2 regions of the Dactylosporangium sp. CA-092794 genome follow, and region 1 is predicted to be linked to the other one. Evidence: riboswitches for the same ligand, from Rfam matches in the RefSeq annotation. Region 1 holds a riboswitch; the other holds the start of a gene.

The links. Region 1 has a riboswitch for cobalamin ahead of metE (5-methyltetrahydropteroyltriglutamate--homocysteine S-methyltransferase). Riboswitches for the same ligand answer to the same signal wherever they lie in the genome.
Region 2: another riboswitch for cobalamin. It lies ahead of ACQPXD_RS38645 (VWA domain-containing protein); the one in region 1 lies ahead of metE (5-methyltetrahydropteroyltriglutamate--homocysteine S-methyltransferase).

Annotation. Positions count from the first base shown of each region.
Region 1 covers NZ_CP192044.1:3,010,581-3,018,383, reverse strand. Annotated here, with positions in the region: gene ACQPXD_RS13070 (CHAT domain-containing protein) at 1-646, opposite strand, end outside; gene ACQPXD_RS13065 (hypothetical protein) at 643-1,938, opposite strand; gene metE (5-methyltetrahydropteroyltriglutamate--homocysteine S-methyltransferase) at 2,259-4,493, opposite strand; cobalamin riboswitch at 4,592-4,803, opposite strand; gene ACQPXD_RS13055 (ribonucleotide-diphosphate reductase subunit beta) at 4,944-5,942, opposite strand; gene ACQPXD_RS13050 (ribonucleoside-diphosphate reductase subunit alpha) at 5,939-7,803, opposite strand, start outside.
Region 2 covers NZ_CP192044.1:9,011,456-9,019,258, reverse strand. Annotated here, with positions in the region: gene ACQPXD_RS38660 (glycoside hydrolase family 3 C-terminal domain-containing protein) at 1-587, opposite strand, end outside; gene ACQPXD_RS38655 (hypothetical protein) at 702-1,976, opposite strand; gene ACQPXD_RS38650 (copper resistance CopC family protein) at 2,063-2,785, shown strand; cobalamin riboswitch at 2,895-3,019, shown strand; gene ACQPXD_RS38645 (VWA domain-containing protein) at 3,079-5,283, shown strand; gene cobO (cob(I)yrinic acid a,c-diamide adenosyltransferase) at 5,285-5,887, shown strand; gene ACQPXD_RS38635 (cobyrinate a,c-diamide synthase) at 5,881-7,209, shown strand; gene cbiE (precorrin-6y C5,15-methyltransferase (decarboxylating) subunit CbiE) at 7,200-7,803, shown strand, end outside.

The DNA of each region.
Region 1 (7,803 bases):
TCGAGGCGTACTTGGGAATGTCGAGAAAGTGCTCGTCGCCGACCGCGTCCTGGATGCGGCGAATCAGCCCCACCAGTTCGGCCTGCGCCTGCTCCAAAGGGGACAGCGTGCCCGTGCCGTACGCCGCATCACCGCGCCGGATCGCGAATTCCGCCTCGGGTTGGTCGCGGTACTGGCGGCGCAGCGCATCACCGCGCCGACGCAAGGCGGCGAGATACGCGTTGAGCAGCGGGCGGTCGCCGCGCTGCAGCAGCAGATCTCTGGTTGCCGGTTCGAGATGCCCCAGCTGCCGGGTCAGGACGACCGCCCGGGAGTGTTCCAGGGCGACCACCGCGTCCTCGAACCGCTCGGGTCGGGTGCTGCTGAAGAAGAGTCCCGCCTCAGCGGCGGAGGACTGGGCCGTGGCAAGCAAACGGTCGCGATCCGCTGGCAGCCGGCGGTGCGCCGAGTCTCGCGCCGCGCCGACAACCACCAGCCAAGCGGCTTCCGCCTGCTCCTGCGCGGAACCGTGCTGCTCGGCCCACGCCTGATAACCCGCCGCCAGCTGGGTCAGGCTGAACGTCGAGCTCGACATGCCCGCGCGGAACGCCGCCCGGAAATGGTCAGCCGCACTGCCGCGGCCGCCACGGCGCCACGGCAGCTTCACCGCAGGCGGTCGCGGCGCACCGCGACCTCGGCCAGCAGCCACCGCGCCCGCACCTCGTACAGGTCGCCCGCCTTCACCAACGCCCAGGCGATTTGTTCGATCTCCGCGAGAGCCGCCAAGAGTTCCTCCCTCCTGGCCGGATCCGCGATACGCAGGTCGACCCGCATCAGGAGACATCCGGCCAGCATCAGCCGACCATAATTCCGACGACTGCGCCGGTACGGCGTCCGCATCGCCAGCGACTGGCGGATCAACGCGATACCTTCGTCGCTGGTGTCCTCCTGCACAGCGGAGGCCACCACCAGCGCATTGCCCAGGGCCATAAGGTACTCGGCGTGCGCGTCCGTCCCATGCGGGACGAGGTCGATCGCGGCATGACTGTTCCGCAGCAACCCCTCATACGCCGCGGCCGCTCGGACTGTAGTGCGCCGCGCAGCGTCCGAGTCAGCTGGTCCCACGGTCTCGAACTCCTCCGAGGCGCCACGGAGAACGAAGAGGTCGTACCCGGCGCGGTGGTAGTGCAGCCGAGCCCGCTGCACCGCATTCGCGCCAACCTCGGTGACCAGCCGTGCGTACAGGTCCACCGCTTGGGCGTAGCGACGGCCGTCACGCGACCGCTCGGCCAACGTACTTTCGGCATTGACCAGATCGTCGGCAGCATCGAGGGCCAGCGCCGGCATCAGCCGCGCGTCTTCGATCACCTGCCGCAGGATCGGCAGCGCCTCGGTGACCCGGTCGTAGTCGCTCTCCCGCATGGCCAGCATGATCAAGGCCCGGGCGTAGTTGATCCGCGCCACCACGTACCGGTAGGGATCGATACCGCGCCGGTACACCGGACGGGCAGACGCGAGCCGGATCAGCTCCGCGTCGCTGAGGCTTTCGGGTACCACCGGACCGAACAACTGGTCTTGGCGGACGCGTCGGAGCATCGGGCGATAGGCGGCGGATCCGACGACGGCCACCGCGAGACCCACGACAATCGTCACCGCAGGGCCCATTCCGAAGACGAGCAGAAGGATTACGGCGGCAAGCCCGGGAATGAGGCCCCAGAGGGTGAGGAGCGCCCGCAGCAGCCGCGACCGGACCAGCCGCGCCGAGTAAATTCCCCAGGCGTGAACCGCGCCGGCGACAACAGCCAGGGCGGACATGGCGGCCGCGCCGGCTATCGCCGTGCGCACGTTCTGCGCCACGAGATACAACAGCATCGCCAATACTGCGAAGTAGATCGGCAGCAACACCACGCTCTTGCGCAGGAGTCGTCGGAAACGGTCGTCCTGCAAGCGTGTCGGCATCGCTCCTCCTCCCGTCGCGGACGCTGCGAGTCTAGGAGCCGGCAAGACGAAATTAACCAGGATTTCGGCCGGTCCATTCCGGGGTCCGACGTGGCCGGACGAACCGTTGTGGCCCGCCCGGCTGAGTCACCATCGTCTAAAGATCGCGGTTGTTCCGGACCGGCGACCGGCCGATCCCGCGGCGGTCTGAGCACCATGATTCATCATCCGGATCGGCCCGCCCGGCCCGGTGCGGCAGTCGTTGCGGCGACACACATCGTGGTCACTGCCAGGTCAGGCGCCGGGGGCCGCGCGGAGGCGACCACCCGGCGTGGCAAGGATCAGCCGCGGACCTCGGCGGCGGCCGCGACGAGGTGCCGCAGGGACGCCTCGACCTCGGTGTACCCGCGGGTCTTGAGGCCGCAGTCGGGGTTGACCCACAGCCGTCGGGCCGGGACGGCGGCGACCGCGCGGCGCAGCGCCTCGGCCACCTCGTCGTGGGACGGCACCCGCGGGGAGTGGATGTCCCACACGCCCGGCCCGACCCCGCGGGAGTAACCGATCGCGGCCAGGTCGGCGAGGATCTCCATCTTCGAGCGGGACGCCTCGATGCTGGTCACGTCGGCGTCGAGGGCGTCGATCGCGGTGATGACCTCGCCGAACTCGGAGTAGCACAGGTGGGTGTGGATCTGGGTGTCGTCGGCGACGCCGCTGGTGGCCAGCCGGAACGCGCCGACCGCCCAGTCCAGGTACACCTTCTGGGCTGCCGTGCGCAGCGGCAGCGTCTCCCGCAGGGCCGGTTCGTCGACCTGGATGACCGGGATCCCGGCCGCCTCCAGGTCGCGGCACTCGTCGCGCAGGGCGAGGGCGACCTGGTCGGCGGTGTCGGCGAGGGGCTGGTCGGTGCGCACGAACGACCAGGCCAGGATGGTGACCGGGCCGGTGAGCATGCCCTTGACCGGTTTGGCGGTCAGCGACTGCGCGTAGGTGGACCACTCGACCGTCATCGGCCGGGGCCGGGCCACGTCGCCGTGGATGATCGGCGGGCGCACGCAGCGGGAGCCATAGGACTGCACCCAGCCGTGCTCGGTGGCGGCGAACCCGTCGAGTTGCTCGCCGAAGTACTGGACCATGTCGTTGCGCTCGGGCTCGCCGTGCACCAGCACGTCCAGGCCGAGTTCCTCCTGCAGCCGGATGACGTGCTCCACCTCGGCGCGCATCCGCTCGACGTAACCGGCCTGGTCGAGGCTCCCGGCGCGCAGCGCGGCGCGGGCCTGGCGCAGCTCGGCGGTCTGCGGGAACGAGCCGATCGTGGTGGTCGGCAGCTCCGGCAGGCCGAGCCGTTGCTGCTGGGCGGCGGCCCGGGCCGCGTAGCCGGTGCGCTGCCGGTCCTGCGGGGTGAGGCCGGCCAGGCGGGCCCGGACCTGGTCGTTGCGCCAGGCGGCCGGGGCGGGCGGGAGCGGCGCGGGCAGGTCGGCGATGCGGTCGCGGACGGCCCGGCCGAGCAGGATCACCTCGTCGACCTTCTGCCGGGCGAACGCGAGCCGCTCGGCCAGCCGCGGGTCGAGCCCGGTCTCCGCGGCCAGGTCGACCGGCACGTGCAGCAGGGAGCAGGAGGTGGACACGGCGACGTGGTCGGCGAGCTCGGCGACCCGGCCACCGAGCGCGGCGGCGGCGCGCAGATCGGTGCGCCAGATGTTGTGCCCGTCGACCAGCCCGGCCACGATCGTCTTGCCGGCCAGGGACCTGGCGGCGGCGAGCCGGTCCAGGTTGCCGGGCCCGGCGACCAGGTCCAGGCCGATCGCCTCGACCGGGGTGGCCAGCAGCGCGGGCAGGGCGTCGCCGAGCTCGCCGAAGTAGGTCGCGACGAAGAGCTTCGGCCGGTCGGTCAGCTCGCCGAGGCGGGTGTACGCCCGGCGCAGCCCGTCGATCTCCTCCGGCGTGCGATCGGCGGCGTAGGCCGGCTCGTCCAGCTGCACCCAGGCCACGCCCGAGACGGCCAGCACGGCGAGGATCTGCGCGTACACCTCGACCAGGTCGTCGAGCCGGGCGAACGGGTCCTCCCCTTTCGCCAGCAGCAGGAACGTGGCCGGGCCGACCAGCACCGGCCGGGTGGCGATGCCCAAGGCACTCGCCTCGGCGACCTCGCCCAGCGCCTTGACCGGGTTGGCGGCGAAGACGGTGTCCGGGCCGATCTCCGGCACCAGGTAGTGGTAGTTGGTGTCGAACCACTTCGTCAGTTCCAGGGCCGGTTCGGCGTCCACGCCGCGGGCCATCGCGAAGTACGTGTCGAGCTCGGACAGGCCGAGCCGGGCGAACCGGGCCGGGATCGCGCCGACCGCGACGGCGGTGTCGAGGACGTGGTCGTAGTAGGAGAACGTGTTGGACGGGATCGCGCCCAGCCCGGCGTCGCGCAGCGTCTGCCACACCCCGGCCCGCAACCCGGCGGTGGTCCGCGCCAGCGCGCCGGCGTCGACCTTGCCGGCCCAGTACGCCTCGACGGCCTGTTTGAGCTCCCGGTTCCCGCCGATGCGCGGATAGCCCAGGACGGTGCTCTGCCCGAATGCAGTGCTCACCAAAAGGGTCCTTCCCTCGAAGTGCCCGACGACACCCAGGGAGGAAGCACCGGCTTCCGCCCTGACCCTCCCGAGGGGTCGTCGGCGGCGCACACCGGTCGGTGTGCGCGGTGCGGGCAGGTCTTCGGACTCGCGGGCGCGACCCGGAGGTCACCTACTGGCCGTCGCTTCCCAGGTCTTGCGACCCAGTGCTTCGTTGACGGCGGTCGTTCCCACTCACCGCTGCGGGGCAGTCCCGGTCTCGCACCGGGTTCCCTCTTACGACGCCCGGCCCTCGCGGGACAGGCGAACCAGCACTGCCGTTCATCGTAGCGGCCCGGCGGCGCTGTCCACCTGCGGCGCCCGCAGTACGGGATGGCGTGCTCGTCGCCGGCCCGGCCGGCTGTGCCTGTGCGGACGTCGCTGCTGTCCGGCACGGCGGGGCCGGGCCGGACAGCAGCACACCGCCGGTCAGAAGTCGTCGTCGAAGCTGACCGTGCCGGTCACGCCCACCTGGTAGGCCGAGACCCGCCGCTCGAAGAAGTTCGACAGCTCCTGTACGTCCTGCAGTTCCATGAACGCGAACGGATTCTTGCTGCCGTACATCGTCGCGATGCCCAGCAGGGCCAGCCGGCGGTCGGCCACATGCTGCAGATACTCCCGCATGTCGCCCAGCGACATCCCGGACACGCCCTGGCCGAGCAGGTCCTCGGCGAACTGGACCTCGCACTCCACGGCCTCGGCCAGCATCCGCCGGACCTGCTCCTCCATCCGCTCGTCGAACAGTTCCGGCTCCTCCGCGCGGACGGTGTCGACGACGTCGAAGGCGAAGGCCATGTGCATCGACTCGTCGCGGAACACCCAGTTGGTGCCCGAGGCGAGGCCGTGCAGCAGGCCGCGGGAGCGCAGGTAGTAGACGTAGGCGAAGGCGCCGTAGAAGAACAGGCCCTCGATGCACGCGGCGAAGCAGATCAGGTTGAGCAGGAACGCCCGCCGGTCCTCGCGGGTCTTGAGCTCCCGCAACGCGAAGACCGAGTCGATCCACGTGAAGCAGAACTCCGCCTTGCGCCGGATCGACGGGATGTTCTCCACCGCGGCGAACGCGGCGAACCGCTCGGCATCGTCCGGCACGTAGGTGTCGAGCAGATTCAGGTAGAACTGGACGTGGACGGCCTCCTCGAACAGCTGCCGGGACAGGTAGAGCCGGCCTTCCGGGGAGTTCACGTGCTGGTACAGGTTGAGCACGAGATTGTTGGCGACGATGGTGTCGCCGGTGGCGAAGAACGCGACCAGCCGCGACACGAGGTGCCGCTCGGCCGGGGACAGCTTGGGCAGGTCGGCGAGGTCGGAATGCAGGTCGACCTCCTCGACCGTCCACGTGTTCTTGATCGCGTCCTTGAACCGGTCGAAGAACCGCGGGTACCGCATCGGCCGCAGGGTCAGGTCCAGGCCGGGGTCGAGGAGGCTCACTGGCACGCCTCGCACGACTCGGGGTTCTCCAGGGAGCACGCGACGGCCTCCGCGGGAGCGACGAGAGCGGAGACGGCCGGCGCGGAGATGGATACGGTGGCCTGCTGAATGCGGGTGGCCGGCCGGGATCGCAGGTAGTAGGTGGTCTTCAGCCCGGATTTCCAGGCGTGCAGGTACATCGAGGAGAGCTTGCCGATCGTCGGGGCGCTCAGGAACAGGTTCAGCGACTGCGACTGGTCGATGAACGGAGCCCGCGCCGCGGCCAGGTCGATCAGCGAGCGCTGCGGCAACTCCCACGCCGTGCGGAACAGCTCCCGCACGTCGGCCGGCAGTTCGGCGAGGTCCCGCACCGAGCCCTCGGCCCGTTTGATGCGCTCGCGGATCGGGGCGGTCCACAGCCCGCGGGTCTTGAGCTCGCGGACGAGGTACGAGTTGATCTGCAGGAACTCCCCGGACATCGTCTCGCGCTTGAACAGGTTGGACACCTGCGGCTCGATGCACTCGTAGCAGCCCGCGATCGAGGCGATCGTCGCGGTGGGGGCGATCGCGACCAGCAGCGAGTTGCGCAGCCCGTGCTCGGCGACCCGCCCGCGCACCGCCGCCCACCGGTCCGGCTGCGACAGCTCGGCGCCCCACAGATCCGGATGCAGCTCGCCGCGGGCGGCGCGGGTCTCGGCGAAGGCCGGGTGCGGCCCGAACCGCTCGGCCAGGCCGGCGGAGGTCTCCAGCGCGGTCAGGAAGATCTCCTCCTGCACGCGGGTGGACAGCTCCCGCGCCCCGGCCGAGTCGAACGGCAGCCGCAGGGTGAAGAACGCGTCCTGCAGGCCCATCAGCCCGAGCCCGACCGGCCGCCAGCGCGGGTTCGACGCGGCCGCCTGCGCCGACGGGTAGTAGTTGATGTCGATCACCCGGTCGAGGAACACCACGGCGGTGCGCACGGTGTCGCGCAGCCGCTCCCAGTCGACGCCGTCGGCGGTGACGTGCCCGCCCAGGTTGATCGAGCCCAGGTTGCACACCGCGGTCTCGTCGTCGCGGTTGACCTCGAGGATCTCGGTGCACAGGTTCGACAGGTGGATCGTGTTGCCCGGCGCCCCGGTCTGGTTGGACAGCGCGTTGGCCCGGTCCTTGAACGTCATCCAGCCGTTGCCGGTCTGGGCCAGGGTGCGCATCATCCGGCCGTACAACTCCCGCGCCTTGACCGTCCGCACCGCCTGCTTCTCCGCGGCCCGGTACGCCGCGTCGAACGCCTCGCCGTACAGGTCCGGCAGGTCGGGGGCGTCGGACGGGTCGATGAGCGACCAGTCGCCGTCGGCCTCGACCCGGCGCATGAACTCGTCCGGGATCCAGTTCGCCAGGTTCAGGTTGTGCGTGCGCCGGGACTCCTCGCCCGTGTTGTCCCGCAGCTCCAGGAACTCCTCGATGTCCGGGTGCCACGGCTCCAGATACACACAGGCCGCGCCCTTGCGCCGCCCGCCCTGGTTCACCGCTGCCACACCGGCGTCGAGGGTCTTGAGAAACGGCACGATCCCGTTCGACTTGCCGTTCGTGCCGCGGATCAGCGCTCCCCGCCCGCGCACCCGCGACCATGAGATCCCGATCCCGCCGGAGAACTTCGACAGCTTCGCCACCTGGTGGTACCGCTCGTAGATCGAGTCCAGCTCGTCGCGCGGCGAGTCGACCAGGAAACACGAGGACATCTGGGTGTGCCGGGTGCCCGAGTTGAACAGCGTCGGCGAACTCGGCAGGTACGCCAGGCACGACATCAGCCGGTAGAACCCGATCGCCTCGCCCGGCGTCTGCGACAGCCCGCAGGCGACCCGCAGCAGCCAGTACTGCGGCGTCTCCACGACCAGCCGCGTCA
Region 2 (7,803 bases), 6.0 Mb from region 1:
GTGGTGCCGCAGCCGCCGGCCGGCGTGGTGGGCGGCGGGCCGGTCGTCGGGGTGCCGGTCGGTCCGGTGCCGCCGATCGTGCCGTACACCTGGAACTCCCACAGCGAGTACCCGTAGGCGGTGGTGCGGGCGGTGCCGTACATGCGCACATAACGGCCGCTGCCGGTGATGTCGAGTGTCTGGGTACCGCCGGCGCCGGTCGTGGTCGAGTAGATGTTCGTCCAGTTGGTGCCGTCGGGGGAGGTCTGGATCTGGAAGGACCTGCCGGCGGCGGTCTCCCATTGCAGGACGACCTGGCTGATGGCGGCGGTGCCGCCCAGGTCGACCTGGATCCACTGGGGGTCGCTGAAGGCGCTGGACCAGCGGGTGCCGGGGTCGCCGTCGACGGCGGCGCTCGCGGGGAAGGCGATGTTCTCGGTCGAGGAGGCGGTGGCGGGCCGGCCCTGGGACAGCAGCGTGGTCGCGGCGCCGGCGGGCAGCACGACCAGCGTCAGCCAGGCCACCACGGCGAGCGCGGCGGCGGCCAGCAGGAGGGGTTTGCGGAGTTTCCGGGCGCGTTGCAGCGCCGGTAGGGGTTCTACCGTCATGATCTGTTCCCTGCGGTTGGGAGTGATCCAGCCGGGGAGGCTGGGCGGTTGATCACGTGAGAGAGCGCTCTCTCAACAGCGTCGTCACGACCGCGGTCAATGTCAAGCGGCCGGTCAGCCCGCGAACAACAGCAGCAGGCCGGACACGGTGTAGGCGACCATGAGGCCGAGCAGCGGCACCTGGCCGGTGACCGCCCGGGCGCGCGGGAACAGCCGCAGCGCGCGGTCGTGGGCCAGCACGGTGCCGAGCAGGTGGCCCAGCACGATCACCGTCACCTGCAGGTTGGCGACGCCGGTCGGGGTGATGATCCCGGAGTACGGCCGGAAGTCCTCGGCGCCGACCAGCAGCGCCACCGTGCGCTGGCCCTCCAGGACGAACAGCGACCAGTAGTGCGCCACGATGTAGCCGACCGCGATCGGCACGATCGAGTGGGCCAGCTCGCCCGGCATCCGCTCGGCCGAGGTGCGCCCGCGCCGCCCCGCCGCCCGGGTCGCGGCCCGGTAGGCGGCGGCCACCGCAGCGATCACCGCCAGCAGGCCCAGCGTGCCGGTCAGCGGCGCCGGCAGGCCGTTCTCCTGGACGAACCGCAGCCAGAACAGCGCGCCGGACATCGCGTCGTAGAAGGTGGCGCCGAGCAGCACGACCACGACCGCGACCAGGCCCGGTGCGGCGGCCAGCCCGGCGATGCCGTCGAGCGGGTTGCGCCACACCAGCGCGCCGTCGGGCCGCCGGCCGACCGGGGCGAGCCGGCCGACCAGGTCGCCGAGCACCTCGAACGCGTCGCCCCGGTCGAACCAGGCGGTGCCGTAGACGAGCCCGCCGGCGAGCATCGCGGCCGCGTAGACGGCCAGCCAGGCGCCGAGGACCGGCAGCGTGGCCCGGTCGGGGGCGACGAGCTCCAGCCAGGCGAACGCGAACAGGCCCGCGGCGGCCGGCCAGTAGCCGAGCCCGGCGGGCAGCGGCCGGCCGCCGTCGCGGCGGATCAGGGCGACGAGCGTGCGCAGCGGGTTCAGCTTCCGCCAGAGCGGGCCCAGCAGCAGCGACAGCGGGACCAGCCCGACCCAGAACAGCACGTAGACCAGCCCGGCGGCCGGGTTCTCGTCCGTGTCCGGCTTCGTGAACTGCACGAGCAGTACCGCCGCCAGAACGAGACCGGCCAGCCGGAAGGGCCAGGTCAGCGCGGGCACCAGCCCGGACAACCAGCCGGGGACCAGGCGGCCCGCGGCCGGGTCCAGCCGCGGCTCGCGCCAGGCCGCGCCCAGCACCAGGAACGACACGACCAGCGCCAGGGCGGCGCCGATGGCCAGCTGGGCCGGGGTCAGCGGCAGGTCCTGGCGGCCCCCGACGCCGTGGGCGAGCACGTCCGTCGCGAGCGGGGCGGTCGGCACGGATGGTCTCCCCGGGGCGGACGGGTTCGTCAGGGGAGTGAATGTACTGGGTTGTCGCCCGCTGCGGAACCCGTCATCATGGCCCGATGTCCTTGCCGGTGCGCGTGGCCGTCGTTCTGGTCGCGGCCGCTCTCGTCGTGCTGCCCGCGACCCCGGCCGCCGCCCACGGCCAGCTGGCCCTGTCCGACCCGGTGCAGGACAGCACGGTCAGCCAGCCGATGAGCGACATTTCGCTGTACTTCACCGAGACGCCCCCGTCATTCGCGTGGTTCACGCTCACCACCCCGTCGGGCCGGCGGGTCGACAACGGCTGGCGCACCGGCCAGCCGAAGCGCCTCGACAAGCCGGTCCAGGAGTACTACATCGTCAACGGCAAGCTCGAGCCGCGCACCTACGGCACCGGCTACCCGGCGCTGATCTCCGTCTCGCACTGGCCGGAGCAGGGCCTCTACGTCGCCGCGTACCAGTCCGTGGCCTCCGACGGCGACCAGGTCAAGGGCACCCTGCGGTTCACCTACACGGGCCCGGTCACCCAGCCCCCGTCCGGCTGGACGCCGCCCACGAACGGCCCCTCGGCGGAGCTGACCCGCGCCCTGTCCGGCGCGAGCCCCACGCCCGGCCTGCTGCAGGACGCCGGCTCCGCCCCCGCCCAGAGCGCCGCCGCACCGCCCGCCCCGTTCGTGCTCACCGACTGGCTGATCCCGGCCGTGATCGTCGCCGGCGTGGCCGCGATCGTGCTCGCCGCCGCCCGCCGCGCACCCGCCCGGCCGGCGAAGAAGCGCCGCAGGTCTGCCGGATCCCCTGGGTAAGGCGGTCATCGCGGCGGATGCCGTTCCCATCGGCCGGTGGTGGGGGATCGTGAGGGTCACGTTGACGGTGGCGGTACCGGTGGGACACGATGGCCAGCAGCGGATGCGGAGGAACCCGGTGCGAGTCCGGGACGGTCCCGCCACTGTGACCGGGGAGTTGCCCCTCAGCGCACGAGCCACGGCCGACCAGGCCGGAAGGCCGGGGGGCGGCGGCGATCCGGGAGTCAGGAGACTCCGGCCGCTGCTGCTCCAGCCACCTCGCGGGCGCGGACCCGCCGAAGGGATGTGTACGCGTGACGCCGCCGTATCCGTTCTCGGCCGTCGTCGGCCTGGCCGACCTGCGCCTGTCGCTGCTGCTCACCGCCGTGTCGCCGGCGATCGGTGGGGTACTGGTGCGGGGGGAGAAGGGCACCGCCAAGTCCACCATCGTGCGCGCCCTCGCCGCGCTGCTGCCCGAGGTCGCCGTCGTCTCCGGCTGCCGGTTCGCCTGCGACCCGGCCGCCCCCGACGCCGAGTGCCCCGACGGCCCGCACACGCCCGGCGCCGGGTTCGAGCGGCGCCGCTCCGCCCTGGTCGAGCTGCCGGTCGGCGCCACCGAGGACCGGGTCGTGGGCACCCTGGACCTGCAGCGCGCCCTCGGCGACGGGGTCAAGGCCTACGAGCCGGGCCTCCTCGCCGCCGCGCACCGCGGGGTGCTCTACGTCGACGAGGTCAACCTGCTGCCCGACCACCTGGTCGACCTGCTCCTCGACGCGGCCGCGATGGGCCGCGCCCACGTGGAGCGCGACGGGGTCTCGGTCAAGCACGCCGCCCGGTTCCTGCTCGTCGGCACCATGAACCCGGAGGAGGGCGAGCCGCGCCCGCAGCTGGTCGACCGGTTCGGGCTGGTCGTCGGCGTCTCCGCGCCCCAGGAGGCGGCGCCGCGGGCCGAGGTGGTCCGGCGGCGGCTCGCCTACGAGGCCGATCCGGACGGGTTCGCCGCCCGATACGTCTCCGACGACGCGGCGCTCGCGGCGCGGATCGTCGCCGCCCGCTCCCGCCTCGGCGGCGTCGCGCTGCCCGATCGGGAGCTGGATCGGATCGCGCGGATCTGCCTGGCGTACCGGGTCGACGGCCTGCGGGCCGACATCGTGGTCGCGCGCACGGCGGTGGCCCTGGCGGCGTGGCACGGTCGCACGGTCGTGACCAGGGAAGACGTGCGCGACGCGGCGCGGCTGGCGCTGCCGCATCGGCGGCGGCGGGATCCGCTCGACCCGCCGGGGGCGGACCGTGACCGGCTCGAAGAGGTCCTCGAGCAGGAGGCCGGGCCGGACTCCGACGACGATCCGCCCGCCGATCCCGGCGGCGGCCCTGCTGGAGGTCCTGACGGCGGCCCATCAGATGGCGATTCACCGGATAAATCCGATTCGCGGGGCGAATCGGATTTATCCGACATTTCGGGTATGCGCGAAGGTGCGGCAGGTGAAGATCGGCGGCGCGACGGCCGCGACAACGGCGGCCCGCGCGGCGACGGTAGCCGGCGTGGTGACGGCCGCGACAACGGCGGTTGGCATCGCGACGGCGGCCCCCGCGGTGAGGGCGGCCCGCGTGGTGACGACGGTTGGCGTGGTGCGGGCGGCCCGCGCGGTGACCGTGGCGACGCTGGCCGGCGCGGCGACGGCGGCGAGGGCGGCCAGCAGGGCGACGGGGCCGCGTGGGATTTGGACAAATCGGGCGGCACCGGGCAAGGGGTCGGGGCGCCGGGGGCGCTGGCGTTCGTGGGCCTGCCGTACAAGCCGAAACTCCTGAGCATCGCCGGGCGCGCCAACCGCCAGGCGGGCGCCCATGCCGGCCGCCGCTCGCCGGCACTGTCGCGCCACGGGCGCGTCGTGCGGTCCCGGGCCCCGCTCGGCGGGAAGCTGACCAGCCTGCACGTGCCGGACACGGTCCGCGCCGCCGCGCTGCGCGGGGTCCGGCGCGCCGAGGCCCGGGACGTCCGCGAGGCGGTGAAGGTCGGCCGCGAGGCCAACCTCGTGCTGTTCGTCGTCGACGCCTCCGGCTCGATGGCCGCCCGGCAGCGGATGACCGTGGTGAAGACCGCCATCCTGTCCCTGTTGCGCGACGCCTACCAGCGGCGGGACAAGGTCGGGATGATCATCTTCCGGGGGTACGACGCCGCGCTCGTCCTGGAGCCGACGGCCAGCCACGAGGTCGGCGTGGTGCGCCTCGCCGAGCTGCGCACCGGGGGCCGCACGCCGCTCGCCGCCGGGCTGCGCCAGGCCGCCCGCACGCTGCACGGCGAGCGCCGCCGCGACGCCCGCCGCCGGCCGCTGCTCGTCGTCGTCACCGACGGCCGGTCGACGAGCGGGCCGGACCCGCTCAGCGTCGTGCCGCTGCTGGCCGGCGTGCCCGCCGTCGTCGTCGACTGCGAGTCCGGCCCGATCCGCCTCGGCCTCGCGCGCCGCCTCGCCGCCGCGCTCGAGGCGTCCTGCATTCCGCTAGCGAGCCTGGGAGCCTGACGTGCCGCAGGGAAAAGTCGAGACCGTGCCCGACGACGGGCTCACCACCCGGCAGCGCCGGCGGCAGCACGTGCTCGCCGTACACACCGGGCAGGGAAAAGGCAAGTCGACCGCCGCGTTCGGCATGGCGCTGCGGGCCTGGAGCGCCGGCTGGCCGATCGCCGTCTTCCAGTTCGTGAAGAGCCCCAAGTGGCGGGTCGGCGAGGAGGCCGCGTTGCGTGCCCTCGGCGACACCGGCAAGGGCGGCCCGGTCGTGTGGCACAAGATGGGCGAGGGCTGGTCGTGGATCCAGCGGCCCGGCGACGAGCGCGACCACGCCGCCGAGGCCGCCGAGGGCTGGGCCCAGATCAAGCGCGACCTCGCCGCCGAGGCGTACCGGTTCTACGTGCTGGACGAGTTCACGTACCCCGTCAAATGGGGCTGGGTCGACATCGCCGACGTCGTCGAGACGCTGCGCGACCGCCCCGGCAGCCAGCACGTCGTGGTGACCGGGCGGGACGCCCACCCCGACCTGATCGACCTCGCCGACCTCGTCACCGACATGACCAAGGTCAAGCATCCGATGGACGCCGGGCGTAAGGGCCAGCAGGGCATCGAGTGGTAGCCCGGATCGTCATCGCGGCACCCGCCTCCGGACACGGCAAGACCACCGTCGCGACCGGGCTGCTGGCCGCGTTCGCGGCGCGGGGCCTGAAGGTCGCGCCGTTCAAGGTCGGTCCCGACTACATCGACCCCGGCTACCACGCCCTCGCCGCCGGCCGCCCCGGCCGCAACCTCGACCCGGTCCTGGTCGGCGAGGACCGCATCGCGCCGCTGTTCGCCCACGGCGCGGCCGGCGCCGACCTCGCCGTCATCGAGGGCGTGATGGGGCTGTACGACGGGCGCACCGGCGCCGGCGAGCACGGCTCCACCGCCCACGTGGCCCGCCTGCTGGCCGCCCCGGTCGTCCTCGTCGTCGACGCCACCGCCCAGGCCCGCTCGGTCGCCGCCCTCGTGCACGGGTTCCGCTCGTTCGGTGACGGCTTGCACATCGCCGGCGTCGTGCTCAACCGCGTCGGCTCCGACCGCCACGAGCAGATCCTGCGCGACGCCTGCGCCGAGGTCGGCACCCCGGTCCTCGGCGTGCTGCGCCGCCACGACGCCGTCGCCGCCCCGTCGCGCCACCTCGGCCTGGTCCCGGTCGTGGAGCGCTCGGCCGAGGCCGCCGCGTCCGTCGCCGCGCTCGCCGGCCTCATCGCCGCGAGCGTCGACCTGGACGCGGTCCACGCGGTGGCCCGCACCGCCGGACCCGTCACCGCGACCCCGTGGTCGCCGTCCGTCGCGCCCCCGGCCCCGGGCGCGCCCGTCGTGGCCGTGGCCGGCGGCCCCGCGTTCTCCTTCGGCTACGCCGAGACGGTCGAGCTGCTCACCGCCGCCGGCGCCCAGGTGTCCACCGTCGACCCGCTGCGCGACGAGCGCCTCCCGCCCGGCACCAGGGCGCTCGTCGTCGGTGGCGGTTTTCCCGAGGTGTACGCCGAGCAGCTGGCCGCCAACGCCCCCCTCCGGGACGCGGTGGCGTCCCTCGCCGCGGCGGGCGGCGCGATCGCCGCCGAGTGCGCCGGGCTGCTCTGGCTGTGCCGCACCCTGGACGGCCGCCCGATGTGCGGCATCCTGCCCGCGGACGCGGCCATGACCCCGCGGCTGACCCTCGGCTACCGCGACGCGGTCGCCGTCGCCGACAACGTCCTCGCCCCGGCCGGCACCCGCGTCACCGGCCACGAGTTCCACCGCACCCGGGTGACTCCCGCGCACGGCGACGCCGCGGCCTGGGCCTGGCGCGACGGCCGCGACGGCTTCGCCACCGGCACCGTCCACGCCTCCTACCTGCACCTGCACTGGGCGGGCGCGCCGGAACTCGCCTACCGGCTGGTGGCCTCGTGCGCCTAGTCGTCGGCATCGGCGCCCGCACCGGCACCGGGCCCGCCGAGGTCCTCGCCCTGCTGGCCGAGTCGCTGTCCACATTGGACGACGTGGTGGCCGTGTCCACAGTGGACACTCGGCAGGATTTGGCGGCCGCCGTGGCCCACCCGCACGGCTGGCAGGTGGTAGCGTTTCCCGCAGAGGAATTGGCTTCCGTGCCGGTCTCAGCACCATCGGCACGCGTCGCGTCGGCCATCGGCACTCCCAGCGTCGCGGAGTCTTCAGCACTCGTGGCGGCGGCCCGGATGGGTGGAGTGGGCGCCGGCGCGGCCGTCCTCATCGTCGGGAAGCGGTCATCGTCGGCCGCCACGATCGCCGTGGCGGCGGCCGCCCCCGAAGTCACCGTCGTCGGCATCGGCGCTGACGGATTCGCCGGCCTGTCCCCCGAGGGCCGGACCACGATCGCAACCGCAGCGGTGGTGTTCGGCGGGCCTCGCCAGCTCGCCTTGCTGCCACCGACCGAGCAGCAGGAGAGGATCGCATGGCCGTCGCCGCTCGTGCCTAACCTGCCCCGGCTGCTGGCCGAGCGGCACGGCAAGAGGGTCTGCGTGCTGGCCAGCG